DNA from 3 places in the Paenibacillus sp. FSL R5-0527 genome. Region 3 is predicted to be linked to each of the others. Evidence: riboswitches for the same ligand, from Rfam matches in the RefSeq annotation. Region 3 holds a riboswitch; each other region holds the start of a gene.
The links. Region 3 has a riboswitch for glycine ahead of gcvT (glycine cleavage system aminomethyltransferase GcvT). Riboswitches for the same ligand answer to the same signal wherever they lie in the genome.
Positions count from the first base shown of each region.

Region 1: it holds a riboswitch for glycine, as region 3 does, so the genes downstream of both, NYE69_RS02115 (amino acid permease) here and gcvT (glycine cleavage system aminomethyltransferase GcvT) in region 3, are expected to answer to the same signal.
Region 2: it holds a riboswitch for glycine, as region 3 does, so the genes downstream of both, sdaAB (L-serine ammonia-lyase, iron-sulfur-dependent subunit beta) here and gcvT (glycine cleavage system aminomethyltransferase GcvT) in region 3, are expected to answer to the same signal.

Region 1 covers NZ_JBBOYI010000001.1:462,208-468,655, reverse strand. The annotation lists gene leuA (2-isopropylmalate synthase) at 1-566, shown strand, start outside; gene NYE69_RS02135 (TerC family protein) at 863-1,636, shown strand; gene NYE69_RS02130 (nuclear transport factor 2 family protein) at 1,732-2,838, opposite strand; gene NYE69_RS02125 (HAMP domain-containing sensor histidine kinase) at 3,009-4,043, opposite strand; gene NYE69_RS02120 (response regulator transcription factor) at 4,030-4,725, opposite strand; glycine riboswitch at 5,138-5,217, shown strand; gene NYE69_RS02115 (amino acid permease) at 5,360-6,448, shown strand, end outside.
Region 2 covers NZ_JBBOYI010000001.1:2,308,662-2,315,109, reverse strand. The annotation lists gene NYE69_RS10130 (HlyD family secretion protein) at 1-1,126, opposite strand, end outside; gene NYE69_RS10125 (TetR/AcrR family transcriptional regulator) at 1,171-1,767, opposite strand; gene sdaAA (L-serine ammonia-lyase, iron-sulfur-dependent, subunit alpha) at 2,300-3,181, opposite strand; gene sdaAB (L-serine ammonia-lyase, iron-sulfur-dependent subunit beta) at 3,216-3,881, opposite strand; glycine riboswitch at 4,275-4,380, opposite strand; gene NYE69_RS10110 (S8 family serine peptidase) at 4,992-6,448, shown strand, end outside.
Region 3 covers NZ_JBBOYI010000001.1:5,047,250-5,053,697, forward strand. The annotation lists gene proB (glutamate 5-kinase) at 1-966, shown strand, start outside; gene NYE69_RS22265 (glutamate-5-semialdehyde dehydrogenase) at 996-2,243, shown strand; gene proC (pyrroline-5-carboxylate reductase) at 2,312-3,172, shown strand; gene mtnB (methylthioribulose 1-phosphate dehydratase) at 3,212-3,865, shown strand; gene gcvH (glycine cleavage system protein GcvH) at 3,969-4,364, opposite strand; glycine riboswitch at 4,563-4,667, shown strand; glycine riboswitch at 4,671-4,800, shown strand; gene gcvT (glycine cleavage system aminomethyltransferase GcvT) at 4,912-6,051, shown strand; gene gcvPA (aminomethyl-transferring glycine dehydrogenase subunit GcvPA) at 6,070-6,448, shown strand, end outside.

The DNA.
Region 1 (6,448 bases), 4.6 Mb from region 3:
AAGGCGATATTATCCGCATCAACAGCCAGTCCGGCAAAGGCGGGATCGGATACGTGCTGCAGTTGAAGTACGGACTCGATCTTCCGGCAAAAATGCGCGAAAACTTCGGATATTTCGTTAAAAACGTATCGGATCAGCAGCAAAAAGAACTGCTGCCCGAGGAAATCTACGATATTTTCTTGAAGGAATATGTGAACATTAAAACGCCTGTCGAGTTTATCAAATACCGTATTACGGACAATGAAGATTTTCAAACCATCGTCACGATCCGGACCGGCGATGAAGTCAAGGAAATCGAAGGCACCGGAAACGGCAGACTCGATGCGATCAGCAATGCGCTGCAAGCCTATCTGGGGTTGGCATACAGCGATCTGGTCTATACGGAGCACGCTCTGGAAACCGGCTCTAAATCGCAAGCCGTCTCTTATATCGGCATCACGGCATCCGACGGCAGCGTATATTGGGGTTGCGGCGTTGACGTTGATATTATGACCTCCTCCGTGAAAGCCCTGTTTAGCGCCGTGAACCGGTTTAGCCGCAATACCGCAAACTGGGGGAATATATGATTCAATAACTAAGGAGCTGCTTGGCAGCTCCTTTTATGTTTTTGTCTTCTTATTTTAATGTCAGATTGGTTATAAAGGACCTGTTATCCCCTGTTGGCCCGGCATTTACGAACATGGATGGACGGAAAAGATCGAGAGGTGTTTCAGGAGGAAGTAGCGATGTTATTCTCATCGTAAAAAAATGAACTCTATCGGGGGGGTATTTCGTATAACATCTCGTATACCCATTGCTGTACAAGTCAATATTATTTACGTGCGGCATTGTCGGGTTGATACAACTTACTTTACAAAGGGAGATGGAGCAAATGTGGTTGGAGTATGCCTGGGCACTACTCATTCTTATCGGTTTGGAAGGATTGTTATCGGCCGACAATGCGCTCGTTCTTGCGGTTATCGCGAAACATTTGCCGGACGAACAGAAGAAACGAGCGATTAACTATGGAATCATGATGGCCTTTGTCTTTCGTTTTGCCGCGTTATTTGCGATTTCCTTTATTGCTAACGTCTGGCAGGTGCAGGCGATTGGTGCGGCGTATCTCCTATACTTGGGCTTGAAGCACATCATCCAAGCGCGGTTCGGCAAGAAGAATGAGGATGTGCACAAGGACACGAAACAAGAGTCGGCAGGGAAAAGTTTTTGGCCTACAGTAGGAAAAATTGCGCTGGCAGACCTTGCCTTTGCGATCGATTCCATCCTGGCTGCGGTGGCGCTTGCGCTAGGGCTGCCGGACTCGCCGCTTGGCGAATTCGGGGGGATGGACGCAGGCCAGTTTATGGTCGTATTGCTCGGCGGAATTGCGGGCCTGATCTTAATTAAATTTGCGGCGACTTGGTTTGTAAAACTTTTAGCCCAACGTCCGGCGCTTGAGACGACGGCTTATGCGATCGTTGCATGGGTTGGAGTAAAGCTCGCCGTCATCACCCTTGCCCATGAGGATATTGGGGTTTTGGATCCTCATTTTCCCCATAGCACGGTCTGGACGATTGTCTTCTACGCTGTCCTGGTGGCGATCGCCCTAATCGGGTGGTTTGCACCCAGCAACAAACCATCCAAGGCGGGTAATGCCTAACGGACATTCGCCGTAGGATTTTAAGTCCTACGGCTTTTCTCATGTCTTAAACCCTACCCACAAAGTTGAAATATACATCACATAAATACACGGGCTTATTTCGTCCAGCTCTCAATCACTTTCACGCTGTCGCCGTCCTCCGCGAAGTGCAGGAACTGCATCACGTCACCGGCAGTCTTTTCGCCGGTCGTTGCGTCCTGATTGGTGATTCTGTAATGAATGGCCGCCCAATCTCCGCTGATTAGCATATTATCGAAGCTAATACGCTTTACATCGGTCGATTCAGCAGCGTTCTTTACGGAAGCCTTGTATTCCTCAAGGGTCATGGTTTCATCATTCGTATGGTACTGCAGGTTGCTGTCATAAAAGGTATCTGCCCCTACCGACCAAGCATCAAAGCCCTGATTCCAATTTTCAAAATCGTTCAATATGGCATTTTGAATCTTCTTAGCCATATCGTTTTCGATCGGCGTGGGATAGGTAACAGGATACTTGGCTTCAAGATCCGTTGTATCAGGGATCTTCGCATTGACGATGGCATCCAATGCAGCCTGCTGTGCCGCTTTCGCCTGGTCGGTCTGGAAACTTGTCAAACCGTCAAAATCTGCGCCCTTTGTTCCGGCCCAGCCTTCCACAACCCGAGTGCCCAGTTCATCTCCATAGTCCTTGAAGTGGACAAACTCCATCACGCTTCCGTCCGAAGTTTTTTTGGTCTGTCTGTTGGTCGTTGAAATGTCGTATCGAATCGCAGCCCAGTCACCGGAGATGATCATATTATTGAAGTTGCCCATCTGAATATCGCTGGACTGCAGCGTCGCATTCATGGAATCCTGATATTCCTTCAAGGTGAGCTTCACACCGTGTACGTTATAAAGGGAATCCTCAGTATACAGAATATCGCCCCAGGTTTCCCAGGCATCATAGCCTCTGTTCCAGTTTTCAAACCCGTTCAGCAGTCTATTCTGAATGTTCTTCCCCATTTCCGTGTCGATGGGGGTGGGATTGATGATTGGGAAAACAGCCGCAAGTTCTTCCGTGTTATCGTAGGAATCAGAAATACTGACTACGGGTTCAACCGAGCTGGAATTTGCTGTATCTTCAGCATGGCCTGAATCCGTAGTGGCTCCACACCCCGCAGCAATCATCCCGATGGCCAAGGCTGTCATGCTCGCCATCAACATCTTTTTCATATTCTTTTTCATGTTCTCAATCTCCTTCTGTGTTATCGTTGTTAGGATTACTGTGTGTATGAGCATATCTTAATGGGCGAAGGTTGAGCGAAAGTAAAAAGAAGTCATAATTCATATGAAAGCAAAAAAGAAGCGCAAACCGCACCGGAGTCCGATTTGCGCTTTTTATTGTATTTCATACGTTAGACGGGTAACGTGATAATAAAGGTGCTACCTTCTTGAGGTTTACTTTCCACGCAAATTTCACCGCCACACAGGGAAATGATGCGGAAAACAATGGAAAGGCCGATGCCGTTGCCCCGTACAGCGGAGGTCGTGTCGTGCTGATAATATTTCTCAAAGATATGCGCGGCGGTTTCTTCGTCCATGCCCACACCGCTGTCGGAAAATTTAAGCGTAAGCTGATCTGAGGTGCATTTGGCGGAAATTTTGATTTCTCCGTGTTCAGGGGTGAATTTGATGGCGTTGCTAAGCAGATTGATCCATACCTGTTCCATCAGTTCCGCATTGCCCACATAAGATATATCGTCAACATCCAGCTCCAGCTCAATCTTCTTCTGTTCGATTTTCGGAAGCAGCAGGATTGCACACCGTTTTATTTGCTCGGATAAATCGTATGCTTCTTTTTCGGTGATGATTTCACAGGCTTCGACCTTGGAAAGCAGAAGCGTGTTCTGCGATAGTGTGGACAAACGAAGGGATTCATCGGCAATGACCCGAAGATACTGAATCCGTTCCGGGCTCTCAATGCCGTCTCCTGTGTCAATAAGGTATTGGGCAAACCCGGAGATTGAAGTAATCGGCGTTTTGAATTCATGGGAAAACTCGTTGACAAAGTTTTGCATCTCTGCCTTCGTGTTTTTCAGTTCTGCCGTCATGCGATTAAATCCATCATAGATGGGTGCATATTCTTCCGCCTTTCTGCTGTCTAACCGCACCTCCAGATTGCCGTCGGATACTTCTTTTATTCCAATCAACAGATCACCCATTTTCCGGCGGACGGATCGTAGCGTAAAAAGTGTTCCCAAACCGACAACAATAATCATAAGCGGAATGATAGCCAGCATGGAAAGAGCGTTCTCCCTGTTCATGCCCAGCCAGTATGTAGCGATAAGCCCATAGGCCATCACTGCGCCGATAACTACGATTGCGTCTGCAATGAAAACCCACCGGAATTGAACCAGCTTAAAGATCGCGTCTTGATTATATCGTTTCATGGCCGCCTCCCATCTTATGGATGACCGCTTTATATCCAAGTCCCCGAATGGATATCAGGTCGAATTCTTTGCACATCGAAAACTTGTTGCGCAGACGGCTGATGTAGGTTTTGATGGTATCGTACTCTGTCTCGGAGTCGTAACCCCAAATCTCGTCCATCAACTGCTGCTTGGTGAATACGACATTGGGATAGGAGAGAAACTTGTACAGCAGGTCAAATTCCTTGTTTGTCAGCGGAATTGTTTCTTCGTTATATTGGGCGGAAAAGGTGTTCTGCTCCATGGAGAAGCCGCCGATCACAATGCGCTTTTCGTTGGCAATCTGTGCTCGCCGCAGCAGTGCCTCAATACGCCAAATCAGTTCCTCATAGTCGATGGGCTTTGTCATGTAATCATCCACGCCCGAGGCAAATCCCTCCTTTTTGTGGGAAAAGGCGTTCATGGCCGTCAGCATGATGACAGGCGTCATATCGTCGCTATCCCGCAGGGTGCGCACCAGTTCATAACCGTTCATGTTCGGCATTTGAATATCCACCACGAGCAGATCCATATGTTCGCGATCGAGAACTTCCAACGCTTCTTGGCCATCAGCAGCTTCTTTGATTTTATATAGTGGGCTGAGTTTCGCTTTCGTCAAAAGACGCAACATCTGGTCATCTTCAACGATAAGAATGGTGACCATACATTCCCTCCTTTCAGAGTTATTTTAAAGTATATCTGCGAAGGGTTGAACGGAAGTAAATAGAGTAAATCATCAATGAGTGTGATGATTTGTGAGCTATGGTTTTAAACGTTTGAGGTATATTTGTCCGCATTTTATTATACCGTATTTTGCACTATCTAAACTGATAAGGCCCTCGTATGATTTGTGTTCGGGATAACCCTTCGCTCGGTTAAATGAATAAAGTTATCCGTTACGTTTACCGTTACAGACAGCCCGGGGAAACACTGCCGTAATCAAACCTGGGCGAATGGGAATTATCTCGTTGACAAAATTTTTCACTGCGAGTAATATTGAAAAATATTTAAATGGGTTGTTACAATAAAAATTAAATAGTTGGCAAGCTATGATTGCTATGGATCGTACTATAGCAGGAGCAGCTTCTGGAGAGACCGCGGGATTCCGCGGCGCCGAAGGGTTCACAATCTCAGGCAAAAGGACAGAAGAGTACTGAATATCTATTTGTTATTTCGAAAATAGTTAATAACAAGTCTATTTAGTTATTCTTATGACCGGGAGATTGGAGCGCATCCAGTCTCTTTTTTTATTGGATTTAATCCATTGTTCAACTTTTCACGTTAAGGAGGAGTTTGGTTTGGCACAACAAGAATTAAAGAGGGATTTAGAAAATCGGCATGTTCAACTGATTGCCATTGGCGGCACCATTGGTACCGGATTGTTTCTCGGATCGGGCAAAGCCATTCAACTGGCGGGTCCGTCCATTATCTTTGCTTATTTCATCGTGGGGATCGCCGTGTTTTTTGTGATGAGGGCGCTGGGAGAACTCCTGTTGTCCAAAGCCGGATATCAATCTTTTACGGACATTGCCGAAGACTATCTTGGACCGCGGGCCGCGTTTATAACCGGATGGACCTATTGGTTTTGCTGGATCATGACGGCTATGGCCGATGTGATCGCGGTTGGGGTGTATGTACAATATTGGTTTGATATCCCGCAATGGGTGCCTGAAATTATCTGCTTAGTTGTTTTATTAGGACTTAATCTGTTAACCGTAAAAAATTTTGGCGAATTGGAGTTTTGGTTTGCCTTAATTAAGGTAGTGACGATTCTCGCATTAATTGCCATTGGGGTCGTCTTGCTGGTGATTGGATTCAAAACGGATACGGGAATGGTTACGGTCAAAAATATTTGGGGACATGGCGGCATATTTCCAAACGGAGTTCCCGGGTTCTTGCTTTCCTTCCAAATGGTTGTGTTTGCCTTTGTTGGTGTGGAGTTGGTGGGGGTATCGGCCGCGGAAACATCCAACCCGGAAAAAAATATCCCCTCGGCGATTAATAAAATTCCGCTTAGAATTTTATTCTTCTACGTCGGCGCGATTATTGCCCTATTGTGCATCAATCCCTGGACGGAGCTAAGCCCGTCAGAAAGCCCTTTTGTTAAAACGTTTAGTTTGGTCGGGATTCCGATTGCCGCGGGAATTATTAACTTTGTCGTATTAACTTCAGCCGCTTCCGCTTGTAATAGCGGGATGTTTTCAACCAGCCGAATTTTATACAATTTGAGTAAGAATAACCAGGCTTCATCCCATTTTGCCAAGCTGAATAAAAACCATGTGCCCAGAAACGGGTTATTGATCTCCACGCTTGTCCTATCCGGGGGAGCTCTTTTGAGCAAGCTTATTCCGGAGCAAGCGTTTGGCGTCGTCACCACCATTAGCGCC
Region 2 (6,448 bases), 2.7 Mb from region 3:
CGACCTTGGCCTTCTGCATGCTGCCGTCGGCAACGAGCTTCACGTTTACGATATCGCCTTTTTTCAGGCCGGCCATCTCGGTTTCGGGCAAATAAAATTTCGCCGTCTTGACCGCTTCGGTCTGCTGAATCGTAAAAACGGGGAACCCGGAACCTACGATTTCGCCGAGCTCCGCCGACTGGGACACAATTACCCCGTCTACGGGAGCAATCAGCTTGGTGTAGCCCAGATAGGTTTGGGCCTCCTTCAGTGCTGCGGCTGCTTGCTTCTTGCCGGACTCGGCCGTCCGCTGGGCCGCCTCGGCCTGCTCGATCATCGCCACGGCCGCGTCCACATCCTGGCGCTTGATTTCAATTTGCGCCTTGTTGGCCTCGGCCAGCGCCAAAGCCGCTTTCGCCTGCTCAAGCTGGGCTTCGGCGGCATCGATCTCCTCCTGTCGGGCGCCTTCTTTCGCCATGTTGTATTGCTCGACCGCGGCGTTGTAAGACGCTTCCGCCTGCGTATAGGACAAGTTCACTTTGTCAAAATCGGCTTGGCTGACTATCCCTTCGGCAAACAAGCCTGACGTCCGCTGCAAATTGTCCTTGGCGATGTCGTAAGCTTTTTTGGCCGCTTCCATTTGGACTTTCACCTGCTTCAGCTCCTGCGGGCGCGCTCCCGCTTTGAGTCCATTAACCTTGGCCTGGGCCGCCTGAACCACCGCCTGCGCCTGCGCGATCTGTTTGTCGATCGTTTCCGCCGTCAGGAAAACGGCACTTTCACCCTCCGCTTTTTTCGATTTCGCCGCATTCACGGAAGCTGCCGCTTGCCCGATCTGGCCTTCGGTCACGGCCACCGCCGCCTGGGCCTGGGATACCTTGGCTTTGACCTCATCGCTTTCGATTTGGGCCAGGATATCCCCCTTCTTCACCTCATCGCCTTCCTCCGCCAGCAGCTCGACGATCCGTCCGCCGACTTTAAAGCTCGCGCTCGATTGATCAGCCTCGATAAACGCCGTCGGGCGATTCTCTTTTTCGCTGCCGGAGGTAATCTGGTTCGAGTTCAGGATCCAGATTCCGCCCGCAATGAGCAGAACGATCGCAACATAAATCAACAACCTGGGTATCAGTGCTCTTAGCTTTTCCATCTTCCTCTACTCCTCCAAATATCATCTCACTTAAGTTTGAACTGTTAATGGTTCATGCGCGGCCGCTCGGCCGACAGGCCTCCCGCCAGAAAAATCCGCATGGATTCCTTGATTCGCTCCTTCTCCAGCGGCTCGTGGTTTTTGTTCCAATCCAACGTTAACGCTATGTACAGCTTCAGCATGACGAAAGAAATCACTTTCGGATCAAATGCATGAATTTCACCGCGCTGTCCAGCCAGCGTGATTTGCCGCTCCAAATAATCCAGAATGGCGCTTTCGATTTTTTCCAAACCTTCCCGCGCCTGCTGGGTACCGAAATTGCGCACCTCCTGAAACAATTTGGCCAGCAGCTCATGCTCGCTTCTGAACTCCAGCAAGGCATCCATGCTTTGATAGAGATTCTCGAAAAAAGGCTTATTCTCATCCACCTTTTGCGCCGTGAGCCGCTTCATCTCCGCAATGATGGAACGGAGAATTTCATCGAACAGCTCTTCTTTGTTGGAGAAAAATGTATATATAGTCCCCTTGGCTACATTGGCGATTTTGGCCACTTGATCCATCGTCGTCGCCTTATAGCCGAACAGCGAAAAACATTTCACGGCGGCTTCAATCACCATTTCCCGACGGTTGATTTGAGCCAATCCCCATAGCACCTCCCCTCGCGAAAATGACTGATTGACCAAAATAAGAATATAGTCAATTGGTCGATTTTTACTTTACTCCTTCCACAGACGGATGGCAAGGTATTTTTTGCAAAAAACCTTTAAAAATTTTTCTCGTTCCGTGTTGAGCGTTTTTTTATTGCTCGTTTTCGCTTTTTATTGATTAATATTTGGTTGTTGATTTTAGCGCGTTATTACTCTTTTTATTTCGGCGATATCCATCCATTTGAGAGAAATAGAGGGAATTTATTCCGCTATTTTCAAGGCTTTAAGATCAATTGTTGGCTGTAGCCGGCTGTTAGCGCCCGACTCTGCCGGTGAACATCGCGCTGCCGGATAATAAAGAGACTGAATAACGTTATTTAACTTGATAAAAACCAGGCCCCTGGCGGCGCCTGGTTTTTATCGTACGTTTAGCTGCGAAAGCGCCTCAATGGCTAGTCTTCCCGTAACGGACACCTCAACCAAAAAAGTCCCGGCCCTATCGTACAAAGGGCGGGACTCTGCTTGCTTATTTTTTCCGGTTTCGCAGCTCTTTCATGATTTTGCGGCCGGTCGGCGTTTGGGCCAGGCCGCCCTGGGCCGTTTCCCGATGCCGGCTGGGCATCGCGGAGCCGACCTCCAGCATGACGTCGATGACTTCGTCGGACGGAATCGCGCTGCGCACGCCGGCAAGCGCCATATCCGCGGCCGCCAGCGCATTGACCGCCCCGAAGCCGTTGCGGACGATGCAGGGGATTTCAACCAGACCGCCGACCGGATCGCAGATCAGGCCCAGCGTATTTTTCAACGCCAGACCGACGGCGTGCACCGCCTGCTCCGGCGTTCCCCCGCGCAGCTCGACCATCGCGCCCGCCGCCATGCCGATCGCCGAGCCGATTTCCGCCTGGCATCCGCCTTCCGCGCCGGAGATAAACGAGTTGTTGGCGATGACGTACCCGATCGCCCCGGCGCAGAACAAACCTCGCACCAGATGCTCATCCTCCCAGCCAAAACGTTCCTGCGCGCTGACGAACACCCCCGGGATGATACCGCAGGAGCCGGCCGTCGGAGTGGCCACGATCCGCCCCATCGAGGCGTTGACCTCGGAGACCGCCAAAGCGTAAGCCATGGCCTGACAGGCGATGTCCCCCGCGGCGGGCTCCCCGCTGCCGCGGTATTCGTTCACCCTTTTGGCATCGCCGCCCGTCAGCCCGCTCGTCGAGGTAATTTCCTCCGTCAATCCTCGGCGTACCGCTTCCTTCATAATTTGATAATACTCAGCCATCGCCGCCATGATTTCCGCTTCGCTCTGGCCGCTTTCCGCCGCCTGATCCTGCAGCATCACCTGCGAAATCGTCAGGGCCTCCTTATCGCACAAAACGACGAGCTCCCGCAAATTCCGAAAACGCATGTTTATCTACCCCTTCACTTTGATGTCAAACGCTTTACGTTAAATCGATGTAAGCCGTCCGGCTCACGTGCGGAAGCTTTTCGACCGCTTCGATGAGCGCGCCCGGAATCGCCCCATCCGCCTCGACGACGGTCAAGGCTTCTTCGGTCCTGCCCTTCCGGTCGGTTATGATATAGCCGATGTTCACGTCCGCCCGGCTGAACAGCGCCGTGATGCCGGCCAACATGCCCTGGCGGTCGGCATGCTCGATCACAAGCGTCGGCAGCTCGCCCGAACACTTGACCTCAAACCCGTTGATGCCCTGGATCGCAATGTTCCCGCCGCCGATCGACGCGCCCGTCACCTCGACCTTGCGGTTTTCGCCGGCCAGTGCGATTTTTACCGTATTGGGATGGACCCCCGGCTGAACGCCGGTCGTAAAGTCAAGCTTTATCCCCGTTTCTTCCGCGATTTGCAGCGACTCCCGGATGCGCTCGTCATCCGTGCGATAATCCAATATCCCGCCGGCGACGGCCAGATCCGTGCCATGCCCCTGATACGTTTCCGCAAACGATCCGTAGAAGCAGATATGCGCTTCGGCGGGCACCTCTTCCAACAGCTGCCGCGCAAAACGCCCGATCCGTACCGCCCCCGCGGTATGGGAGCTGGACGGTCCAATCATCGCCGGACCAATAATCGAAAATACATTTTTAAACCGCATGGTCATCTTCCCCGTTCCCCATATCTTTGTTTTCACCATTTCGCAAAAATCTTACTTTCAGCTTTCCCTATTAGTACGTGTTCAAAAAGGTCGGTTTTCAGCACCGAAGCGAAGGCTTGGGCCAGGCTGAATTCAAGATTCGATGCCGAGTATGCTGCTATGTACCAACTTCATGATAAGAAAAACGTATATCGACGTATATTCAAGGACGGCAGACCGCGTTTAGCGGCAGTTTTTCCAGCGATATAAGGAAGCCGATACTTGCCTCCAAGCACCACAAAGGACAGAAAAAAGGCTTGCTGCCTTCTCTCTGTCCCCGTTACCTGAGAGTTTGATGCTTCCGTTGGCCGGAACCACGTACCCCTTGGGTGGCTTTCGCTCTCTCCAGAGTCGCGTCAGGCCATGGTCCTTGTACCTGAGAGATTCAAAGCCGCCCCGCATGGCCGGCTATTTGCTCCTTCGGTGCCGCCTCCAAAGCGGACTCTCCCATGACCCTCATTCGCGCGATATCATTTTGTAATTAATGTAAAACGAAAAGCACCATATGTCAATATAGCTAACATACAAATTCAGCTAGATGCCAAATAATATAGTAAAATATTCCTATTTTTCTATGAGTATATGTATATTTTCATAAAATTCTACTTGTGCATTTTCATTTTCATAGATATACTATTTTCAAAACAAGCCAGTATTTACCTATTTTTATTTTTTATTGAAAATAACCTACTTTTCCTATCGAATTTATAATTCAACCGACCTTAACCCCATCGGTAGTTCAACGAAGGCTTGAATTTATCGCCGATACCTCACTGTTTTCCGCTTCACGTTTTGGTTATGTTCTAATCCGGCTTGCCGTATAAACCGGGCCCGACCGCCAAGCGTTTGCTCCCCGCTGCCCGAAGCGGCTCTCTTTCTCAACTCAACGGCAACTAGTGTTAACTTTTCTCCCATGAAAGGAGGTGATGCTTGGAATTACGATAAATGTCCGTCTTTTTTTCGCAAGTCTCTCAGGTCGTCTCCGGTTTTAACTGACAGCCGGCAATTCTCCGGGCTGCCACAAGAGGATGTTCCAAAGGAACCATTAACCTAGAAGAGGGAGTGAAGAAGTTGATCCGATTCAAAAGATTCCGTAAAAATTTCTCACTCGGTATGTCGATCCTCCTTGTGCTTACTTTTGTTCCTGCGACCTATGCCGAAAACGCCGGCGCTGCGGCCAGCACCAGTTTAAAATCCAGCTCGCCGCAAATTGCCGAAGCCAAGATCGATGACAAGCTCACGACGCAGTTCAAGCAGGACGATTACGTGACTTATCTTGTCAAATTAAAAGAACAGACCGATACGGCCTCCGTTTCCAAGCTGGCCCTGCAAAAAGCCGCAACCCAAAAAGCGACGCCTTCGGCCGCCAAGCTGTCGGCCCGGACCTCCGTCATCAGCGCCCTGCGCGAAACGGCTTCCCGCACCCAATTCAGCCTGGAAAACTATTTGAGGCAGGAGCAAAAGTCCGGAGAGGTTAAGGATTACAAAAGCTACTTTATCGTAAACGCCATGGCGGTGACAAGTACAAAAGAAGTGCTTGACCAAATCGCCCTGTTTCCAGAGGTAGAAAAGATTCTGCCCAACGAAGAGCGGTTTCTGGATAAGGTGGAAATCGACAAACAGGAGGCGGCGGCCGGTCAAGGAACATCCGTCAAGGATGCCGCGGCCGATCACGCCGGAGCGGCAGCCGTCAAGCCGAGCAGCGTCGAATGGAACATCGCCCAGGTCAACGCCCCCGAGGTGTGGGCCCAAGGCATCGACGGGACGGGGATCGTCGTCGCCAATCTCGACAGCGGCGTGGAATACACCCACCCGGCTTTACGCGCTAAGTGGCGCGGGTTTGACGCCGCCGGAAACATCGTCAACCCCGAGCTGAACTGGTACGATCCGCACAGCCACGCCACGCTCCCGGCGGACGCCGACGGGCACGGCACCCACACGATGGGCACGATGGTCGGATCGGAGCCGGACGGCTCGAACCAAATCGGCGTAGCGCCCGGGGCAAAATGGATCGCGGTGCGCATTTTCAACCCGTCGACCACCGACGCCATTATCCTGGACGGCGGGCAATGGCTGCTCGCTCCAGTGGATGCGCAGGGGAATCTCCATCCCGAACTGGCTCCCGACGTCGTCAACAACTCGTGGGGCGGGGGCTCGGGGGTGGACGAATGGTTCCGCCCGATCGTGCAAGCCTGGCGGGACGCCCAGATCTTCCCCGAATTTTCGGCCGGAAATACGACTCTCACCAATCCGGGCGGTCCCGGTTCCGTCGCCAATCCGGCCAACTATCCGGAGGCATTCGCCACAGGGGCGACGGACATCAACCGCAACCTGGCCGATTTCTCCCTGCTTGGCCCCTCGCCTTACGGCGAGATCAAGCCGGAGGTATCCGCGCCGGGCGTCAACATCCGCTCCTCCGTACCCGGCGGCGGTTATGAAGGCGGCTGGAACGGCACCTCGATGGCCGGCCCGCATACGACCGCGATCGCCGCGCTGCTGCTGCAGGCCAACCATTCGCTGACGGTCGA
Region 3 (6,448 bases):
TCCGGCGCCGTGGCCGCCGGCTTCCGCGAAATCGGCTACCCCGAGCGGCCCAAGCTGCTGCATGAGAAACAGGCGGCCGCCGCGGTAGGCCAGGCGCTGCTCATGCAGGCGTACCGCGAAGCGCTCGCCGAACATCGCGTATCCGCGGCCCAGGTGCTGCTTACCCGCTCCGATTTCCAGAACCGCAAGCGGACGGGCAACGCGAGCATGGCGATCGAAGAACTGCTGCGGCAGGGTGTCCTGCCGATCATCAACGAAAACGACACCGTGTCGCTGGACGAGTTGAAATTCGGTGACAACGACACGCTGTCGGCCTTGGTCGCCAATTTGATCAAAGCTGAGCATCTGCTCATTTTGACGGATATGGACGGGCTTTACACCAAGGACCCGCGCCTTGATCCAAGCGCTACGCGCATTGCCCGCGTCGCCGAAATCACGGGCGACCTGTACGCGATCGCCGGCGGGGCGGGCTCCGCGGTCGGCACGGGCGGCATGCGCTCCAAAATCGACGCGGCCAAAATCGCTTCGATCGGCGGCGTTCCCGTCTTCGTCGGCAAGGTAGGGGAGCCCGGCGATCTGCTGGCGGCGCTGCGGGGCGACGGCCGCGGCACCTACTTCGAAGCGCACGGGTCCGCCCTGCCGCGCAAAAAACAATGGCTCGGCTTCTTCTCCACTCCGTTCGGCACGCTGACGGTCGACGACGGCGCCGAAGAAGCGCTCATCCACGGCGGGCGCAGTCTGCTCCCGGTGGGCGTAAAGTGCGCAACCGGCCACTTTCATACGGGAGATGTCGTGGAAGTCGTCAATCCCGGCGGGGAAGTGCTGGGACGCGGGATCGTCAATTACGACGCCGAGCAGCTGCAGGAAATTCTCGGGCTTCCCAGCGGGGAGGTCATCAAGAAGCTGGAAATCGTCCACCGTCTGGAGGTTATCCACCGGGACGAATGGATTTCGTTAAAATCATAAATCAAAGAATCATAAGGAGGCCTAAAACCATGAGTGAAGTCAGACAAAAAGCCGAGCGGGCCGCCGGCGCCGTATCCGCGCTGAACCGCCTGACGACGGAGCAAAAAAACGAAGCCCTGCTGGCCGCCGCCAAAGCGCTTGTGGACGGCAGCGCCGCGATTATCGCGGCCAACGAGGAAGATTTGCGGCGCGGCCGGGAGAACGGCACTTCTTCGTCGATGCTGGACCGGCTTGCTTTAAACGAGAAACGCATTAAAGACATCGCCGAAGGGCTGCGGCAGATCGTCGCTTTGCCCGATCCGGTCGGAGACGTGCTGGAGACGATCGACCGCCCGAACGGCCTGCATATCGTGAAGAAGCGCGTGCCGCTCGGCGTCATCGGGATCATTTATGAAGCCCGCCCCAACGTGACGGTCGACGCGATGGGACTGTGCCTTAAGACCGGCAACGCGGTCGTGCTGCGCGGCGGCTCCTCCGCCCTCGCCTCCAACCGCAAAATCGTCGAGATCATCCACGAGGCGTTAAGCGTCACCGCCATCCCGGTCGACGCCGTGCAACTCATCGAGGACCCGAACCGTTCGTCCGTCGACGAGATGCTGAAGCTGAACGGGCTGCTGGATGTCATCATTCCGCGCGGCGGCAGCTCGCTGATCCAAACGGTCGTGCAAAACGCCACCGTGCCGGTCATCGAGACGGGCGCCGGCATCTGCCATACGTACCTGGACGCCGCCGCGGACCCGAAAATGGCCGCTTCCATTGCGCTCAACGCCAAAGTACAGCGCCCATCGGTATGCAATTCGATGGAAACGCTGCTCGTCCATGAAGACTTCGCCGCCCGGCATCTGCCCGAATTGGCGGACCGCTTCAAGGAGGCGGGCGTCGAATTAAGGGGCTGCGCAGCCACGAGACGCCTCGTGGCCTGGGCGAATCCGGCAACCGAAGAAGACTATGCGACCGAGTACAACGACTATATTTTGAATGTGAAGGTCGTTCGCAACTTGGAGGAGGCGCTGGATCATATCCGCCGTTTCGGGACCAAACACTCGGAATGCATCGTTACGGAAGACCGGCAAACTGCGAAGCTGTTCCAGCAGGAAATCGACGCGGCCGCCGTGTACCACAATGCGTCCACCCGGTTTACGGATGGCTTCGAATTCGGCTATGGGGCCGAAATCGGCATCAGCACGCAAAAACTGCATGCCAGAGGACCGATGGGCCTGCCTGCGCTGACATCCAGCAAATATATCGTTACGGGGAACGGGCAAATCCGGGAGTAAATCTGCAATAAGCCTGAAAAAAATCCCTGTTAGCCAATATCCATTCTCTACATCAGGAGGTAATTCCCATGAACCCGAACATATCCCTTGCCTCCGCCTCGATTTGCTTTTACGGCGCCGGTTCGATGGCCGAAGCGATCGTGCGCGGACTGATCCATAAAGGCGTCGCCGCCGCGGAGCAAATCGCCATGCTGAACCGCTCGAGCCAGGAACGGCTGGCCTATTTGTCGCAGACTTACCGCGTCACGGCCGCAAACGAGGAAGCCGCCAAACGGCAGCATCTCCGGGAAGCTTCGATCATCGTCCTGGCGATGAAGCCGAAGGATGCCGGGGAAGCGCTTAGCGAACTCGGCCCGATGCTGCGCGAAGGGCAAATGATCGTCTCCCTGATCGCCGGTCTGTCGATTGCGACGATCCAGGCGCTGCTCGGCGGCAACATCCCGGTCGCCCGGACGATGCCGAACACGTCCTGCTCCATCGGCCGCGGCGCCACCGGGATCTCCTTCTCCGCCGAAATGTCGGAGGAGCAAAAAGCGCAGGTCTTGTCCATGTTTCAAGCGGTCGGCATGGTGAGCGTGATTCCGGAGGAACGGATGGAAATCCTGACCGGTGTTTCCGGGAGCGGCCCCGCATATATTTATTACATGATGGAAGCGATGATCGAAGCGGGCATGGAAGGCGGCCTAACGTCCGAGCAGGCGCGAGAGCTAACGGTGCAAACCGTGCTTGGCGCCGCCCTGATGATGGCGGAAACCGGCGAAAATCCGGCCAAGCTCCGGGCCGACATCACTTCGCCGAACGGCTCGACCCAGGCGGCGCTGGAGGTGCTCGAAGCGGGCGGGTTCCGGCCGAACGTGAAAGCCGCGGTGCACCGCGCCGCCGAGCGGTCTTTGGAAATGGGCGAGGCGGTTCGAAAGTCGCTTTTGTAAGCCAAAATTCTGGATGAAGCACGAAGGAGGACGGCCTGGATGAATTTTTCGGACATTCCGTTGGAGGAAAAACAAGCTGCGCTCAGCGAACTGCGCGGCGTCAAGGAGCAGCTTGCCGCCCGCGGCTGGCTTCCGGCCATGAGCGGCAGCTTGTCCGTCCGGGTCGGAAGCTTTGCGCCGGGCAATTATCATTTTGCGGTGACGTCGGGCATGAAAGGCCGGACGAACCTTCCGGCCGAGGAGTTCCTGTTTGTGGACGCCGCCGGAACGCCAAGCGAAGCTACGAAGCTGACGCCCGGCGAAGATGCGCCGGTCCACGCGAAGATCTACCGGATGACCGGCTGCGGCGCGATTCTCCACGTGCACACCGTATTTAACAATGTGCTCAGCGAATATTTCGGCGACGAAGGATTCGTTCCATTGCAGGGCAACGAGCTGATCAAAGCGCTGGGCATCTGGGAGGAGGACGCCGCTGTACGCATCCCGGTCGTGCCGAATTACGCCGACATCGCCGAAATGGAAAGGCGGATTCCCGCCGCGCTCGACACCCGGGTTCCCGGCTTGTTGCTGCGGGGCCACGGCATCTACGCCTGGGGCTCCACCGCGTTCGATGCCGTATCCCGTCTGGAGGCCTTCGAATTTATGTTCGAAGCGTTGTACCGCTCCCTCCTGCTCCCTCCCAAACGCAAATGATCGCACCGAGCAACCTTGCGGCCAGCGAAGCAAAAAGAGGCAATGCGATAAGCAAGCCGAATCCTCATCGCTGCCGCGAGGTTTTTTTGCCTATCACAGGCCTTTATCTTTCAAGAAACTCCGCATAAGCTTTGGCATCCATCAACTTGGAAAAAGCGGCGGCGGGGTCTTCCCGAAGCTGAATCCGCACCATCCATCCCCCATCGTAAGGTTCCTCGTTCACCAGCTCGGGCGCCGTTTCCAACTCCGTGTTGATCTCCAGTACCGTTCCGCTGACCGGCGTAAACAAATCCGCCACCGTTTTGACCGATTCGATCGTGCCGATGCCGTCCTGCGCTTCCACTTCCGTTCCAAGGTCCGGCAGCTCCACAAATACAATATCGCCCAAGCGATGCTGAGCCACGTCGGAAATGCCGATTTTTACCGTTCCGTCCCCCAAATCCAGCACCCATTCATGTTCATCGCTATACCACAGATTTCCCCTAATATTGGCAGACATGCGTATTCCTCCTCTTCCGGATCTTTCTCGTTCAGATTATTCCAAACCTAGCTGTAGTGTCAATATTACTAACATAATTTATAGATTCAAAAAATGAAAGCGTTGCATAATACAAAAATAAAATATTTTTTATATTTTCATGATAAGTTTATTGACATATTTCGCGGTTTTGAGTATTAATGTAGATGTAATCAGCGGTTGAAGGCAGAGGGAGAGATTACAATTCCAGGCAATTGTAACGCCGAAGGAGCAAGCCGTTGCGGAAGCGGTGAATCTCTCAGGCAAAAGGACCTCTGCCGGACGCGTCTCTGGAGAGAATTCGTCTTTATCGACAGAAGGCGGATCACCCAAGGGGAAACCTGCTTTTTCAAAAATGCCGGAGCGCAAGATGACCGGTGTTTTGCCGCAGGGTAACTCTCAGGTACAAAGGACAGAGCCCGGGAATATCCGATTCGTTTGCCGGTCGGAATTTCTTGGCCTGTCTTTTTATTTTTTCATGATATGTGCAGGTAAAATACGGCCCACCGCGGCCAAACGAGGTGATGAAATGTCCGAACCCGTAGAACCCCTATTGCAACGAACGCCGCTATACTCTTGTTACTCCCGGTATGAAGGCGTGCGCTGCATCGATTTCGGCGGCTGGGAGCTGCCGGTGCAGTTCAGCGGCATTCAGAAGGAACACGAGGCCGTGCGCGAGCGGGCCGGCTTGTTTGACGTATCGCATATGGGCGAGTTTTACGCCGAGGGTCCCGGAGCGGGAAGTTTTTTGCAGCGGATGACGACAAACGACGTGAGCCTGCTGGGGCCGGGAAAAGCCCAATACACCCTGCTCTGTTATCCGGACGGGGGCGTTGTCGACGATCTGCTGGTGTATAAACGGGACGAAGGCAAATACATGCTTGTCGTCAACGCCGCGAACATCGCCAAGGATTGGGAATGGCTGCGCCGGCATCTGCCCGCCGAGGGCGTCAGTCTCTGCAACGTTTCCGCCGCCACGGCGCTGCTGGCGCTGCAGGGACCGCTGGCCGCCTCCATCCTCTCTCCCCTGTGCGAAGGGTATGATCCCAGCGTTATGCGCCCCTTCACGTTTAAACCCGCGGCCCGGGTCTGCGGCATTAAAACGCTGCTCTCGCGCACCGGCTATACCGGCGAGGACGGGTACGAGCTTTATGTTGCCGCGGAAGACGCCCCGGCCCTTTGGGACGCGCTGATGCGGGCCGGCGAGCCTCGCGGACTCGTGCCGGCGGGGCTCGGCGCCCGGGATACGCTGCGCTTTGAAGCCGGCCTTCCCCTCTACGGGCAGGAGCTGTCGCCGAGCATTTCGCCGCTGGAAGCCGGCCTCGGCCGGTTCGTGAAGTGGGACTCCGGCCCGTTTATCGGGCGCGAGGCGCTGCTCAGGCAGCATGAAGAAGGCGTACTGCGGCGGCTGGCCGGTCTGGAGATGATCGACCGGGGCATTCCGCGCGCGCATTATCCGGTGTTTGCGCCGGGCACCGAGGACCCCATCGGTGAAGTAACCACGGGCACGCAATCGCCGACGTTCAAAAAAAACCTCGGCCTGGCGCTGATCGCCGGCGCCCACGCGGCGGCCGGCACCGTGCTCGAGGTGGAAATCCGCGGCAAACGGCTGAAAGCCAAAGTCGTCCCCCTGCCGTTTTATCGCCGAAACGCATCCGCCAAGCCGTGAAAGGAGTACGAGAAACTTATGATAAAACACCGTTATTTGCCGCTGACCGAACAGGACCGGGCCGAAATGCTGGAAGCGATCGGCGCGCCTTCGCTCGAAGCGCTGTTTCAGGATATTCCCGAGGAGATCCGCTTTAAAGGCGCGCTGCCGGTTTCGCCGCGGCTCGACGAATACGCCTTAACCCGGCACATGTCCGCGCTCGCCGCGCGCAATGCCGACACCGACCGTTACGCCAGCTTCCTCGGCGCGGGCATTTACGATCATCATATTCCTTCCGTCGTCCAACACGTCATTTCCCGCTCCGAATTTTACACCGCATATACGCCGTACCAGCCGGAGATCAGCCAGGGCGAGCTGCAGGCGATCTTTGAGTTCCAGTCCTACATCTGCGAGCTGA